One region of the Salimicrobium jeotgali genome, then DNA from elsewhere that is predicted to be linked to it. Evidence: predicted binding sites of a transcription regulator. Region 1 holds the regulator's gene; each other region holds the start of a gene.
The links. The regulator LexA, encoded in region 1, represses DNA repair genes until DNA is damaged. The targets are predictions, from matches to a motif close to CGAACATATGTTCG.

Region 2: a site for LexA is predicted at 1,976-1,989, ahead of uvrB (excinuclease ABC subunit UvrB). Genes of this name have one in related genera too.
Region 3: a site for LexA is predicted at 3,452-3,465, ahead of ruvA (Holliday junction branch migration protein RuvA). Genes of this name have one in related genera too.

The regions. Positions count from the first base shown of each region.
Region 1 is NZ_CP011361.2:1,342,883-1,348,025, forward strand. Features, by position in the region: gene tkt (transketolase) at 1-1,323, opposite strand, end outside; gene AAV35_RS06770 (DUF896 domain-containing protein) at 1,440-1,673, opposite strand; gene AAV35_RS06775 (YneB family resolvase-like protein) at 1,722-2,390, opposite strand; gene lexA (transcriptional repressor LexA) at 2,691-3,314, shown strand; gene glnA (type I glutamate--ammonia ligase) at 3,442-4,773, opposite strand; gene AAV35_RS06790 (MerR family transcriptional regulator) at 4,792-5,143, opposite strand, start outside.
Region 2 is NZ_CP011361.2:684,324-689,466, forward strand. Features, by position in the region: gene AAV35_RS03370 (peptide chain release factor 3) at 138-1,721, shown strand; gene uvrB (excinuclease ABC subunit UvrB) at 2,059-4,038, shown strand; gene uvrA (excinuclease ABC subunit UvrA) at 4,046-5,143, shown strand, end outside.
Region 3 is NZ_CP011361.2:1,034,712-1,039,854, forward strand. Features, by position in the region: gene obgE (GTPase ObgE) at 1-1,136, shown strand, start outside; gene AAV35_RS05140 (ACT domain-containing protein) at 1,150-1,599, shown strand; gene pheA (prephenate dehydratase) at 1,618-2,490, shown strand; gene AAV35_RS05150 (YebC/PmpR family DNA-binding transcriptional regulator) at 2,604-3,353, shown strand; gene ruvA (Holliday junction branch migration protein RuvA) at 3,509-4,117, shown strand; gene ruvB (Holliday junction branch migration DNA helicase RuvB) at 4,134-5,138, shown strand; gene AAV35_RS05165 (DUF2905 domain-containing protein) at 5,135-5,143, shown strand, end outside.

The DNA of each region.
Region 1 (5,143 bases):
GTCACTGAAGACGAAGAATGTGCCTCCGTATACTTTAAGGCCACCGTGTAAAGCCATTCCGTTCAGAGCCGCTGCCATAGCGTGTTCGCGGACACCGAACCAGATGTTTCTTCCTGCATAATTATTTCTAGAAAAGTCTTCCTGTGCCTTGACCGTCGTCTTATTGGAGCCTGCAAGGTCGGCACTTCCGCCGAAGAAATAAGGGATTTTATCGGAAAGAGCGTTGATCGCTTCCCCGGACGTTGCACGGGTGGCTGCTTTGTCACTGGACGTGTCGTAAGCAGGGAGGACCTGTTCCCAATCTTCCGGAAGTTCCCCTCTGATGGCTTTCTCAAGCTCTTCGGCCAGCTCAGGATTAGCTTTCCTGTATTCTTCGAACTGCTTATTCCACTCTTCTTCTTTCTTTTCCCCGCGCTTTTGGATCTTTTCCCGGAAGTCTTCATAAACTTCATCAGGCACATAGAACGGTTCTTCATATTCCCAGCCATAGTAGTCTTTCGTCTGCTGCACTTCCTCTTCTCCAAGAGGTGCTCCGTGCGCATCCGCTTTACCCGATTTATTCGGTGCACCGTAGCCGATGACGGTTTTCACTTCGATCATCGTCGGCTGTTCAGTGTTTTTCTTCGCTTTATCGAGTGCGTCGGTGATAGCTTTCGTATCATTTCCGTCTTCTACACGCAGCACCTGCCAGCCGTAGGCTTCGTATCTCTTCTCTACGCTTTCACTGAACGCACGGTTCAACTCCCCGTCAAGAGAGATGTCATTGGAATCATATAGTACTATGAGTTTTCCGAGACCGAGGTGACCCGCAAGAGACGCGGATTCCTGAGATACACCTTCCATAAGGTCTCCATCACTGCAGATGACATACGTATTATGATCGATGATCGAATGTTTATCTGTATTGTAGTTGGCCGAAAGATGGGCTTCCGCCATCGCCATTCCGGTAGCCATGGCAATACCCTGCCCGAGCGGTCCGGTCGTAGCTTCCACGCCATGTGTATGCCCCACTTCCGGATGTCCGGGCGTTTTGGAGTCCCACTGGCGGAAATTTTTGATATCATCCATCGTTACGTTATATCCGGAAAGATGAAGCAGACTGTACTGCAACATGGATCCGTGGCCTGCCGAAAGTACAAACCGATCACGGTTGAACCAGTCGGAGTTCTTCGGGTTGTGATCCATATACTCCGTCCAGAGTTTGTAAGCCATAGGCGCCGTGCCCATCGGCATACCAGGATGTCCCGAGCTCGCTTTTTCCACTGCATCGATCGTCAGTGTACGAATAGTATTAATAGACTTCTGTTCAATATCTTTAGTCAATGCCATTCCCCTTTCTGATGCGGAATATGTAACAAGTATAATCCTATAATGAAATAGGGTTCGTAGCAAGTCAGTAAACCGCTTTCACACAAAAAACCTGCGATTCCCGCAGGTTTTTAATGTTTTTTCTCATTCTGCTGCATGCGTTTCACTTTCTCCGGAGTAACGTCCTGTCCTTCCGGATCGATGACTGTCATTCCTTTCAAATGGTTCTTGAAAGATTTTCTCACGTTCTGTAAATATTCCTGACGTAATTCATGCTGTTCGTTCTGCTCTTCAGAAGAAAGTCCCTGCTCTTTTTTCTTATTAGCTAAAGCGTTTATACGATCAAGCTTGTGTTGTGCCAACATGTTTTGTCACCTCTTTACTTACCCTGTATATACTGAAGGGTATTATCTTTAATTATGATAACGCGACGTATTTTCATTTTCAAATGTTTGGCTTTCTTTATATCTGCGATGCACTGTCGCCTTGGAGACATCATACCCCATACCGCGGAGAGTAGCCGCAATTTCCTGAAACGTGAGCTTCTTTTCCCGGAGACGTGCCACTTCCTCTACAGGAAAATCAATACGTTCCCGCCCCCTGGCCTGGTCGATGTTCTTTAAATTTTTGGAAGGGTCATAGCCATCTTCCACCGCTTTTTTCATCCCACGTCGGATTTTCATGTTATGAAGATAGCGCTGATACTCTTCCACCACTCCGACGATCTGCAGAACCATGGAATCAGACTCGGAAATCTCCATCTCTCCGCTTCCCGTCACCGTATAGATCGTTACATCAAGCTTTTCGAGCTGGTGTAAAAGGGCGATTTTCGTGTTTCCCCTGCCGAGTCTCGTCTCATCCTGAATCAGGAGTGCTTCCGCTTTTTTCGAGGAGAAAATATCAAGGGCACGAAGTATACCTTCCCTTTCGATGGAGTATCCGCTGGCTTTTTCTTCGATAACTTCCACAATATCCATACTATGATTCTCCGCAAGTTCCTTAAGTTCTTCCTTCTGTCTCTGTATAGACGTAACCTGGGTCTCTTTTTCCGTACTTACTCTGCAATACAAGACCGCTTTCATCCTTACCACCTCTCCCACAGAAAAATGATACAGGATTTAAACACTGGAAACCATTGAGATGTATAGGAAAACCAGACTCAGAATGAACAGAATGATATGAGTAAGATCCTGCTTGGATAATTTATGAAACATGGAATACCTCCCGATAGAACTATTGTTCCTTAGAACTTATGTTCGTGTAGTTATCATTATATACGAACTATTGTTCCTGTCAACACAAAAGTTCGAACGCGTGTTTGTATTCCGGCACCCTACGTGCTACAATATATGTAATAAATTTTCTATACAGGATGTGACATTATGACTAACCTATCCAAACGACAGCAGGAAATATTGAATTTCATAAAACAGGAAGTAATCGACAAAGGGTATCCCCCGTCCGTCAGGGAAATCGGGAAGTACGTAGGACTTGCTTCCAGTTCTACCGTACATGGACACCTCGCGAGACTGGAAAAGAAAGGTTTCATCCGGAGAGACCCGACGAAACCCCGGGCGATCGAAGTGATAGATCTGGAGGAAGGTACTAAAATCCCTAAAGGGGAAGCGACGTTCGCCCCCGTAATCGGTAAAGTAACCGCCGGTGTTCCTATAACTGCAGTAGAGAATATCGAAGAATACCTTCCGGTGCCGGATACGATAAGCAGCACGGAAGAAGATACTTTCATACTCGTCATCCAGGGGGAGAGTATGATAGAAGCCGGCGTTCTGGACGGAGACAAAGTAATCGTCCGTAAGCAGAACACCGCGCAGAACGGAGATATCGTTGTCGGTATGACGGACGAGGGTGAAGCTACAGTGAAGCGATTCTTCAAAGAAGCGGATCACGTACGCCTTCAGCCGGAAAACTCCTCCATGGAGCCTATCCTTCTCGATGACGTCACCATCCTCGGAAAAGTGGTCGGCTTATTTAGGAACGTACACTGAACCGCTTCCCCTGTATACACTTAAAAATCCTCCATTACCGGCCGGTAATGGAGGATTTTTATTTTAGTTTTATGGTCATGTAAATCTAAACGTTCTCAACGGAAATTACCTTGAGAGGAGGTTCAGATTAATACGTCTGCAGATACTGTTCCCTCTCCCAAGGGTGTACCTGGGTACGGAACATGTTCCACTCGATTTCTTTCGCTTCGATAAAGTGCTCATACAGGTGTTCGCCCAACGCCTTCACCATCACGTCATTCTTCTTAAGTTCCTGAAGTGCATCATACAGTGTAGCCGGAAGATCGGTCACTCCCGCTTCTCTGCGCTCTTCCTCATCCATCACATAAATGTTGCGATCCACCGGTTCAGGTACTTCCAGTTTGTTCTCGATACCGTCGAGACCCGCAGCAAGCAGAGCGGCCATTCCCATATACGGGTTCGCGGCCGGATCGACACTCCGCACTTCGATACGGGTACTTACTCCGCGGGACGTCGGAACGCGGATGAGCGGACTTCTGTTCTGGGACGACCAGGCTACATATGAAGGAGCTTCATATCCCGGAACGAGACGCTTATAGGAATTCACTATAGGATTCGTTATTGCTGTGAAAGCCATCGCATGCTTCAGAATACCGGCAGTAAACTGATAAGCTACGTCCGAGAGCTGTTCTTTGCCGTTCTCATCGAAGAAAGCATTACCTTCTTCCGTGAACAGGGACATGTTTGCGTGCATACCGGAACCGTTCACTCCGAAGAGAGGTTTAGGCATAAACGTTGCATGCAGACCGTGTTTACGGGCAATGGTTTTTACAACGAGTTTAAACGTCTGGATATCGTCACAGTGCTTCACTGCTTCCGAATATTTGAAGTCGATTTCATGCTGCCCGGGAGCGACTTCGTGGTGGGAAGCCTCGATTTCGAAACCCATCTCCTCAAGCTCCAGTACGATATCCCGTCGACAGTTCTCCCCGAGGTCGGTCGGAGCAAGGTCGAAGTAACCGCCTTTGTCGTTCAGTTCAAGCGTAGGGTTCATGTTTTCATCCATCTTGAACAGGAAAAATTCCGGTTCGGTACCGAGATTGAAAGCGGAGAAACCGAGCTCTTCCATTCTTTTCAGGTTGCGCTTCAGGTTGTAGCGCGGGCATCCCTCGAATGGAGTACCGTCCGTGTTGTAAATGTCACAGATGAATCGTGCCACTTTCCCTTTCTCGGATGTCCATGGAAGTACGAGGAACGAATCGAAATCCGGTACCAGATACATATCGGACTCCTCGATTCGTACGAATCCTTCAATGGAAGAACCGTCGAACATCATCACTCCGTCCAGAGCTTTGTCGAGCTGGCTGAACGGGATCTCCACGTTTTTGATAATACCGAGCATATCCGTAAACTGCAGACGGATGAATTTGACGTTCTCTTCCTCGATCTTCTTGTAAATTTCTTCTCTTGTTAAGCCCATACATGTGCCTCCCGTAATTTAGTGAAAGAATCTTGATAATTCTCCCTGTCTGAGTCCAAAATTTCCTTTTCCTGCATCATTCTCAATTTCCTTACGAAGCATTTTCCGTAACTCTTTTTCGCTGAGCTGATGGTAGACTTCCTGTACTTCTCCGGGTTTGTAATCAGGGCGGGGCGTTTCCTGTTTCAAATCGAACACCTGCCTGATACCCGCAAGATTGACCCCTTTTTCTACAAGTGATTTAATCTCAAGAAGCCGGTCTACATCATTAAACGAAAACAGTCGCTGATTCCCTTTGGAACGGGCCGGAGTCACCAGCCCATTCTGCTCGTAATAACGAATTTGCCTCGGAGTGAGGGCAGTAAGGGAT
Region 2 (5,143 bases), 660 kb from region 1:
TTTTGTTGTGCTATACTTTAAAGAAATGAACGATGGAGAATGAGGCAGGAAGCGCCTGAGCCGGCTGCACGGATTGATTTTGAAGCGGTTGTGTGCTACTTTTTGTTGAGGGAATGATCAGAGTGGAGGAATTAGAAATGTCAATACAGGAAGAGGTCGGAAAGCGGCGGACGTTTGCGATAATATCGCACCCGGACGCCGGAAAGACGACGATGACCGAGAAAATGCTGCTGTTCGGAAACATGATCCGTTCCGCAGGTACTGTAAAAGGGAAGAAATCAGGAAAATTTGCGACATCCGACTGGATGGAAATAGAGAAACAGCGTGGAATCTCCGTGACTTCGAGTGTCATGAATTTTCCGTACCGGGGTTACCAGGTGAATATTCTCGACACTCCCGGCCACGAAGATTTCAGTGAGGACACTTATCGGACGCTGACGGCGGTGGATGCCGTCGTTATGATTATCGATGCGACGAAGGGAATTGAAGCTCAGACGCTGAAGCTGTTCAAAGTATGCCGAATGAGAGGTATTCCGATTTTTACATTCATGAACAAACTGGACCGCGAAGGACGGGAGCCGTTTGACCTTCTGGAGGAAATCGAAACGGAACTGGAGATCGAAACCTACCCGATGACGTGGCCCGTAGGGATGGGTAAAAGATTCGAAGGGGTATTTGACCGTCACAATGAACAGTTCGTCCGCTTTTCGGGAGACGAGCGGGAAGAGTACATCCCGTACAGCGAACTTGATCAGCACCCGGAGCTCACGGAAAGTCCGACGTATAAGGAAGCGGAAGATGAGCTTTCTCTCGTCGATGAAGCAGGGGATACATTTGAAATCGAAAAAGTGCTGAGAGGAGAACAGACTCCTGTATTTTTCGGAAGTGCTCTTGCACCGTTCGGCGTGGAAACCTTTTTTGACACGTTCATCGATATGGCACCGGCTCCGACGCCGCGGAAGTCGACGAAAGGGCTGGTTTCTCCTGAGAACGAAGAATTCTCCGGATTCATTTTCAAAATCCAGGCTAATATGAACCCGAAACACCGCGACCGCGTCGCTTTCGTCCGGGTCTGCTCCGGCAAGTTCGAGCGGGGCATGAGCGTCACGCTCGGGCGGACCGGTAAGGCATTTAAACTGGCCCAGTCCCAGCAGTTCGTCGCCTCCTCCAGTAATACGGTGGAAGAAGGATATGCCGGAGACATCATCGGTATCTACGACCCGAACGTATATCGGATCGGGGATACACTGCTTACCGGGAAAGAGACGTTCGAATATGACGAACTTCCTCAGTTCCCGCCGGAGCAGTTCAAAAAAGTGACGGCTAAAAACGTCATGAAATCGAAACAGTTCTACAAAGGAATCGAACAGCTCGTACAGGAAGGCGCTATCCAGCTATTCAAACGTCCGTACTTCGAAGACTATATCATCGGAGCGGTCGGAGAACTTCAGTTTGAAGTTTTCGAATACCGGATGAAGCATGAGTATAACGTCGATATCGAACTCACTCCGTACGGGGAACGGATACCGCGCTGGCTGAAAGAAGATCAGGTGGACACCTCCCTCTTCGACGACAGGAATATGCTCGTGGAGGACCGGGAAGGCAACAAAGTCGCCCTGTTCAAAAACGACTTCTCGCTGCGCTGGTTCATCGATAAACATCCGGATATGGATCTTATCGACCTGTTTGAAGTCAATCAGTATACGCAGACGAACGAATAGACGGCCCCTGGGGGGTCGTCTGTTTTTTTGTGCCGGGATTCCGTGAGGGTTTTCGTTACGATGGGAGGGGATTTCCGCTTCCGAAGGTAACGATTAGCCCGGAATCGTGACGTTCGCGGGCAAAAGTTCAGGATGAAGGGAAGGATTCTCGTCTTTTCGTTACCTTCACCCGGCGATTCCTCCTCCGAAGGTAACGATTCGGCGTAAATCCCTTCATAAACAGGGCGCATCTTCTTCTTCCCGTCCTCCGGTAACGAATGTTTGTTCGCAGGAGGTTAGAATGATAAACTATTGTGGTAAACTATAGAGGAAAAGATAAGAACGGAGGTTTTTCTTCGTGGAACATACATTTGAACTGAAATCGGATTTTTCCCCGGAAGGTGATCAGCCAAAGGCGATCCAGGAACTGGTGGAAAGAATCAACGGCAAGAAGAAACATCATACTCTCCTCGGTGCCACAGGGACCGGGAAGACGTTCACTATGTCAAACGTCATTCAGGAAGTGAAGAAACCGACTCTCATCATCGCCCACAACAAGACACTGGCGGGGCAGCTTTACAGCGAGTTCAAGGAATTTTTTCCGAACAATGCTGTCGAGTACTTCGTCAGTTACTACGACTATTACCAGCCGGAAGCCTATGTCCCCCAGACCGACACCTTCATCGAAAAAGACGCGAATATCAATGATGAAATAGATAAACTCAGACACTCGGCGACATCTGCCCTGTTCGAACGGGACGATGTCATCATCGTATCCAGTGTCTCCTGTATCTATGGTCTCGGTTCCCCGGAAGAGTACAAAAGTATGGTCCTCTCCCTCCGTATGGGAATGGAGAAAGACCGGGACGAACTGCTGCGGAATCTCGTCGACATCCAGTATGCGCGCAATGATATAGATTTTCAGCGCGGTACTTTTCGTGTGCGCGGAGATTCCGTTGAGATCATTCCGGCCTCTAGAGAGGAGCACGCGATCCGGGTCGAGTTTTTCGGAGACGAGATCGACCGGATCCGGGAAGTCGACGTACTCACCGGTGACGTAATCGGTGACCGGGAACACGTCGCTATTTTCCCGGCATCGCACTTCGTAACGAGAGAAGAGAAGATGAAAAAGGCTATTGAAAATATAGAAAAAGAGCTGGAAGAACAGCTGAAGATTTTCCGCGAAGAAGATAAGCTTCTTGAAGCGCAGCGTCTGGAACAGCGGACGAATTATGACCTGGAGATGATGCGGGAGATGGGTTTCTGTTCGGGTATCGAGAACTACTCGCGACACCTGACATTCCGGGAAAAAGGAGCTACTCCTTATACACTGCTCGACTATTTTCCGGAGGATTCCCTCATTATGGTGGATGAGTCCCACGTGACTATCCCGCAGATCCGCGGAATGTTCAATGGGGATAAAGCGAGAAAGCAGGTGCTCGTCGATCACGGGTTCCGTCTGCCTTCCGCGCTTGATAACCGTCCGCTCATGTTCGAGGAGTTCGAAAAACACGTGAACGAAATCACTTATCTTTCGGCTACGCCGGGACCTTATGAACTGGAACATACGGATAAAGTAACTGAACAGATCATCCGTCCTACCGGTCTGCTCGATCCGAAAATCGAAGTGCGGCCGATTCATGGACAAATTGACGACCTGATCGGTGAAGTATACAAGCGGCAGGATAAAAACGAGCGGGTGCTCGTCACGACGCTTACGAAGAAAATGTCAGAGGATCTGACCGCCTATCTTAAAGAACTCGGCATTAAAGTGGCTTATCTGCACTCGGAGATCAAGACGCTTGAGCGTATCGAAATCATCCGCGATCTGCGGCTCGGGAAATACGACGTTCTCGTAGGAATCAACCTGCTGCGGGAAGGGATCGATATACCTGAAGTTTCACTTGTAACTATCCTTGATGCCGATAAAGAAGGCTTCCTCCGTTCCCAGCGCTCGCTCATCCAGACGATAGGACGGGCTGCGAGGAACGACGATGGTACCGTTATTATGTATGCGGACAAAATCACCGATTCCATGCGGATTGCCATGGACGAAACGGAGCGCCGACGTGAAAGACAGATCGCTTACAACGAAGAACACGGCATCACGCCGACGACTATCAACAAAGCGATCCGTGATGTCATTCAGGCTACAAGTGAAGCGGAGGAAGAAGAAAGTCCTCTGTTCGATAAGAAACCGTCCGAAATGACGAAGCAGGAACGCCAGGAATTCATAGACAACATGGAAACAGAAATGAAGCAGGCAGCAAGGGACCTCGATTTCGAACGGGCCGCCGAGCTGCGGGATATACTGCTTGAACTAAAAGCGGGAGGATGACTTGTACATGCCAAGCAAATATATAAGCATCAAAGGAGCAAGAGCCCACAACTTAAAAGGCGTGGATATCGACATTCCGAAGAACAAAATGGTAGTGATGACGGGACTGTCCGGCTCCGGTAAATCGTCTCTCGCGTTCGAAACGATCTATGCGGAAGGGCAGCGGCGCTATGTGGAATCATTGAGCGCTTATGCGAGACAGTTTCTCGGTCAGATGGACAAGCCGGATGTGGACTCGATTGAAGGACTGTCCCCGGCGATTTCCATCGACCAGAAAACGACGAGTAAAAACCCGCGGTCCACGGTCGGAACAGTGACGGAGATTTATGACTATCTCCGCCTGCTTTACGCCCGTATCGGCCGACCGGTGTGTCCGAACCACGGCATAGAGATCGATTCCCAGACGATCCAGCAGATGGTCGATCAGCTCACTTCCTACGAGGAGCGGACGAAGATGCAGCTGCTCGCGCCGATTGTATCCGGTCGTAAGGGAGAACATAAGAAAACGCTCGAGCGTCTTCGTAAGGAAGGTTACGTACGTCTCCGGATCGACGGGGAAATGAGGGAAGTCTCCGAAGATATTGAACTGGAAAAGAACAAAAAGCATTCTATCGATGTTGTAGTGGACCGGGTAGTCGTAAAAGAAGGGGCGGAAGGACGGATCGCCGACTCTCTGGAAACGGCCCTTGAACTTGGCGGCGGACACGTAACTGTCGACGTAGTCGGTCAGGAAGAAGTGAGTTTCAGTGAACACCATGCCTGCCCGATTTGCGGATTCTCCGTCAGTGAACTGGAACCCCGTAAATTTTCTTTCAACAGCCCGTTCGGGGCCTGTGACCGATGTGACGGTCTCGGCGTGCAGCTTGAAGTGGACATAGACCTCGTCATCCCGAACTGGGACCTTTCCCTGAATGAGGGTGCGATTGCAGCGTGGCAGCCGACGAGCTCCCAGTACTACCCGCAGCTGCTGAAAAGCGTAAGCGCCCACTATGGAATCGATATGGATCTACCGGTAAAAGATATTCCGAAGCAGCAGCTGGAGCGCGTGCTGTACGGAAGCGGAGAAGAAATAATCCATTTCCGCTACGAGAATGACTTCGGAAAA
Region 3 (5,143 bases), 310 kb from region 1:
GTTTGAACACGCTCATGGACTTCCGTTACCAGCGTCACTTCAAGGCCCGACGTGGCGAAAACGGTATGAACCAGAAGAAACACGGGAAAAATGCTGATGATCTTGTAGTCCCGGTACCCCCGGGCACTACCGTCCGGAATGCGGCTACCGGCGAACTGATAGCAGATTTGCTGGAGCACAAGCAGCGGGCTGTCATTGCTGCAGGCGGGCGTGGCGGCCGTGGAAATGCCAAATTTGCGACTGCCAGAAACCGTGCACCGGAAATCTCCGAGAATGGTACGCTCGGAGTGGAACTCGACGTCCAGTTAGAGCTGAAACTGCTGGCGGATGTCGGGCTGGTAGGTTTTCCAAGCGTAGGAAAATCAACGTTCCTTTCCACCGTTACTGCCGCGAAGCCGAAAGTGGCCGACTATCACTTCACTACCCTGAATCCTAATCTTGGTGTAGTGGAAACGAAGGATGGACGCAGTTTCGTTATGGCCGATCTTCCGGGTCTTATCGAAGGGGCGCACGAAGGTGTAGGACTGGGACATCAATTCCTCAGGCACATCGAGCGGACCAGAGTAATACTGCACGTTATAGATATGTCGGGGATGGAAGCGCGAGATCCTTACGAAGATTACGTAGCTATCAATCACGAACTCGCCTCCTATGATGAAAGTCTTAAAGACAGGCCTCAAATAGTGATTGCCAATAAAATGGACCTGCCCGATTCGGAAGAAAATCTGGAAAAATTCCGTGCCGAAACCGAAAAGGAAAACTTGCGGATCTATCCTCTTTCTGCGATTACCAGAAGCGGATTGGATGAAATCCTTTACGCAGTGGCGGATGAACTGGACCGGATTCCTAAAGAAGTGAAAGAGGAAGTTACTACGGAAAACAGAGTTCTGTATAAATATGAGAAAGAAGCACCTGCCTTTCATATTACGAGAGATGATGATGGGGCTTACGTACTTTATGGAGAGAAGATAGAGTCGCTTTTCCGCCGGACGAACTTCGATCACGACCAGGCTGTCAACCGGTTCGCACAGCAGATGCGCAGCATGGGTGTGGATGAGGCCCTCCGGAAGAAAGGGGCCGAACACGGCGATACGATTCGCCTGCTTGATTTTGAATTTGAATTTGTAGACGGTTAACGGGGGTGAAGTCATGGCAGATTACAGCGAGAAATTTTATCTGGTACGAAGTGATATACTTCCGGAAGCGATGAAAAAAACACTTGATGTGAAAGCCATGCTCGAGCGTGGAAAAGCCGAGTCCATATACGAAGCTGTCCGCGACGTCGGTTTATCACGAAGCGCTTATTATAAATACAAGGATGCTGTTTACCCATTCCAGACGATGGTAAAAGAACAGATCGTTACACTGTTTTTTCACCTGGAAGATCAGAAGGGGAGTCTTTCGAACCTGCTTGCAGTAGCTGCCGGGTTCGGATGCAACGTACTCACGATACACCAGACGATTCCTATCCAGGGAAAAGCGAATGTTACCCTGTCGCTTAATACGGCAGGAATGACGGAGGAGATGAACAGTCTGATGCAGGATATGCAGGGACTTTCCTTCGTCGATAATGTGGAAGTTTTAAGTTCCGGTGCTTAACAATGGAGGGGTGATAGAATGGAGACGCAAAAGATAGGGTATCTGGGACCAAAGGGTACTTTTACGAAAATGGCGGTGGATTCTTTGTTCGACGGCGGGGAGTTTGTAAGCTTTGATACCATCCCTGCCTGTCTCGATGCAGTAGAAGCGGGAGAAATCGATACGGGGGTCGTCCCGCTTGAAAATGCGATCGAAGGATCCGTTCATCTTACCATCGATTATTTGATCCATCAGGTGAACCAGGCGATTATAGCAGAGCTTACTGTTCCCATACGTCAGCACCTGCTGACGCATCCGGAGTATGACGAACACGACATAACCGAAATTCATTCTCACAGTCATGCGATTGCCCAGTGCCATCAGTATTTGCACAAGCATTATCCGGAAGCGGCAATCCATTATACTGCTTCTACGGGGCGGGCAGCCGAAATCGTCAGGGAAAAAGGTGTGCACGCAGCGGCTATCGGTAATCATCTGGCTGCCGAAATGAACGGGCTGAATATTCTGGAAGGTAACATTCATGATTATGACAACAATCACACGAGGTTCGCTGTAGTGCAAAAAGAGCCGAAAACGTTGAAAGTGAAAGATCAGCCTGTGAAAAAACACAAAACTACCGTAATGGTCACTCTCCCTCAGGACTACGTTGGAGCGCTTCATCAGGTTCTCGCTGCTTTTGCCTGGAGAAAAATGAACTTGTCGAAGATCGAGTCACGCCCTATGAAGACGGGTCTCGGCAATTATTTCTTCCTTGTGGACGTGGACCAGCCGTATGATCAGGTACTCTTCCCAGGAGTACAGCAGGAGTTGGAAGCACTTGGCTGCAGACTTAAAGTCCTCGGCACGTATCCAAGTTATGAAATTGAAACTTCTTCTCCCGTAATGAAGTAAAACGTGCCTTCCGAGGCACGTTTTTTAATGAAAAAGTGTACAGTTTTGACAGAGGAATGAATTTTGATATAGTTATTAAAGGAAAAAACTTGATTTGGAGAGGAGAATGCACCATGGCCGGTCATTCAAAATGGAGTAACATTAAACATCGTAAAGGTGCTCAGGATGCGAAACGGGGAAAACTTTTCCAGAAGCTGGCTCGCCAAATCTTCGTTGCTGCAAAACAGGGAGATCCGGATCCGGAGATGAACCCGGATTTGCGGTTAGCTATAGAAAAAGCCAGATCGAATAATATGCCGAAAGATAATATCGACAGAGCCGTAAAAAAAGCTAAGGGCGATGTCGGAGGAAATGAATACGAAGACGTCGTGTATGAAGGATATGGTCCCGGAGGAGTCGCCGTCATGGTCAACGTGCTGACAGACAATAAAAACAGAACGGCTCCCGAAGTCCGTCACGCCTTCAGTAAACATGGAGGAAATTTGGGGGAAAACGGGTGCGTTTCCTTTATGTTCGACAGAAAAGGATTCATCACCATCGACCGCTCCGCCACGGAAGTGGAAGAGGATGATATTATGCTTGAAGCGATCGAAGCGGGTGCAGATGAGCTTGAGACTACGGATGACTTTTTTGAAATATATACGGAACCCGAAAATTTTCAAAATGTAAAACACGCGCTGGAAGCTTATCCTGTGCAGACAGCTGAAGTGACTATGATTCCTCAGACTTACACTCCCCTGGAGGAGGAAGAGACTGTGGAGCAAATGCTGAAGCTCATTGATATGCTCGAAGATAATGACGACGTTCAGGATATCTGGCATAACCTTGATGCCGATCAGGAAGTACTGGAGAAGCTGACCTGAATTCGTCGTTGGAAAGAGTGGTTTTCTTTACATTTAAAGGAAATCACTCTTTTTGTATAGAAATATCTACAGACGCAACGTCATCACTTTTTCTCATACGAACGTGTGTATGTATGTTATAATATCAGGGACAACGCAGGAATGGAGCGAAATGAATGATTGCATACGTTAAGGGTACATTGACAGCGGTAGAAGAAGAAACCATTAATGTGGAAGTTCAAGGTCTTGGCTATGAAGTTTATTGTGCCAACCCTTTTTATTTTGAAACGAAACTCGGGGAAGAAGTGAAAATATATACATACCATCACGTGCGGGAAGACGCTCAAATTCTTTTCGGTTTCCCGAAAAAAGAAGATAAACGACTGTTTGCCAGGCTGCTCAGCGTTTCGGGAATCGGACCAAAAGGGGCGCTGGCCATTCTTGGCGGAGTGAGCGTATCGGATTTCATCAGTGCCATTGAACGGGAAGATGATAAATATCTGACCAAATTTCCCGGGGTCGGAAAGAAAACCGCCAGACAGATGATTCTGGATCTGAAAGGGAAACTGGTCGACTGGCTGCCCGAGGAAGAGAATGAAGCGACCATCTTCTATACCAAAGCAAGAGCCGATCAGTCGCTTATTGCGGAAGCACTGGAGGCACTGGAAGCTCTGGGTTATTCGGATAAGGAACTAAAGTCGATAAAGCCCGAACTTCAGACGATGGAAGCGGACCGGGTGGATGATTACGTAAGACAGGGACTGCAGTTACTACTGAAGACATAGAAAGGAGCAACATCCTATGGAAGATCGCATCATTTCCGGGGAACAGCAGGGAAGAGAAGATGAAATCGAACAAAGTTTAAGACCTGAACTTCTCTCCCAGTATATCGGTCAGGAAAAAACGAAACACAATCTCAGTATATTTATAGAGGCTGCGAAAATGCGGGAAGAACCTCTGGATCATACGTTGCTTTATGGACCGCCGGGCCTTGGTAAAACAACGCTTGCCTCCATAATCGCCAACGAAATGGAAGTGCAGTTTCGGACGACTTCCGGTCCGGCCGTAGAAAGAGCCGGAGATCTTGCGGCCATCCTTTCTTCGCTCGAGGCGGGGGATGTTCTGTTTATCGACGAAATTCATCGCCTTCCGCGTTCCGTGGAGGAGGTGCTGTATCCGGCAATGGAAGACTTCTGTCTTGATATTGTGGTCGGCACCGGTCCGAGCGCGAGATCCGTCCGTCTCGACCTGCCGCCGTTCACTCTCGTGGGAGCCACCACCAGGGCAGGACTGCTGTCGGCTCCGCTCCGTGACCGGTTCGGGGTGCATGGCCGGCTTGAATTCTATTCGAACGAAGCTCTTTCCGACATCATCAGAAGAACGGCGGAAATATTCAATGTATCGATAGATGAGGAAGCCTCGGACGAAATTGCCAGCCGCTCCCGGGGCACTCCGAGGATTGCCAACCGTCTGCTGAAACGCGTACGGGATATAGCCCAGGTGAAAGGGGAAAGTGAAATTTCTCTTGCTACTGCCCGTGAAGCGCTCGGTATGCTGCAGGTGGATGAAGACGGGCTGGATCACATCGATCACAAACTCCTTCTTGCGCTGATGGACTCTTTCCGCGGGGGACCTGTCGGTGTTGATACGATGGCGGCCACCATCGGAGAAGAATCCCAGACTATCGAAGATGTGTATGAACCTTTCCTGTTACAGAAAGGGTACATACAGAGAACACCGAGGGGCCGGACGGCTACTCCTAAAACTTACATGCACTTTGACCGGGAGACGCCCGGAGGGTCATGAACGAG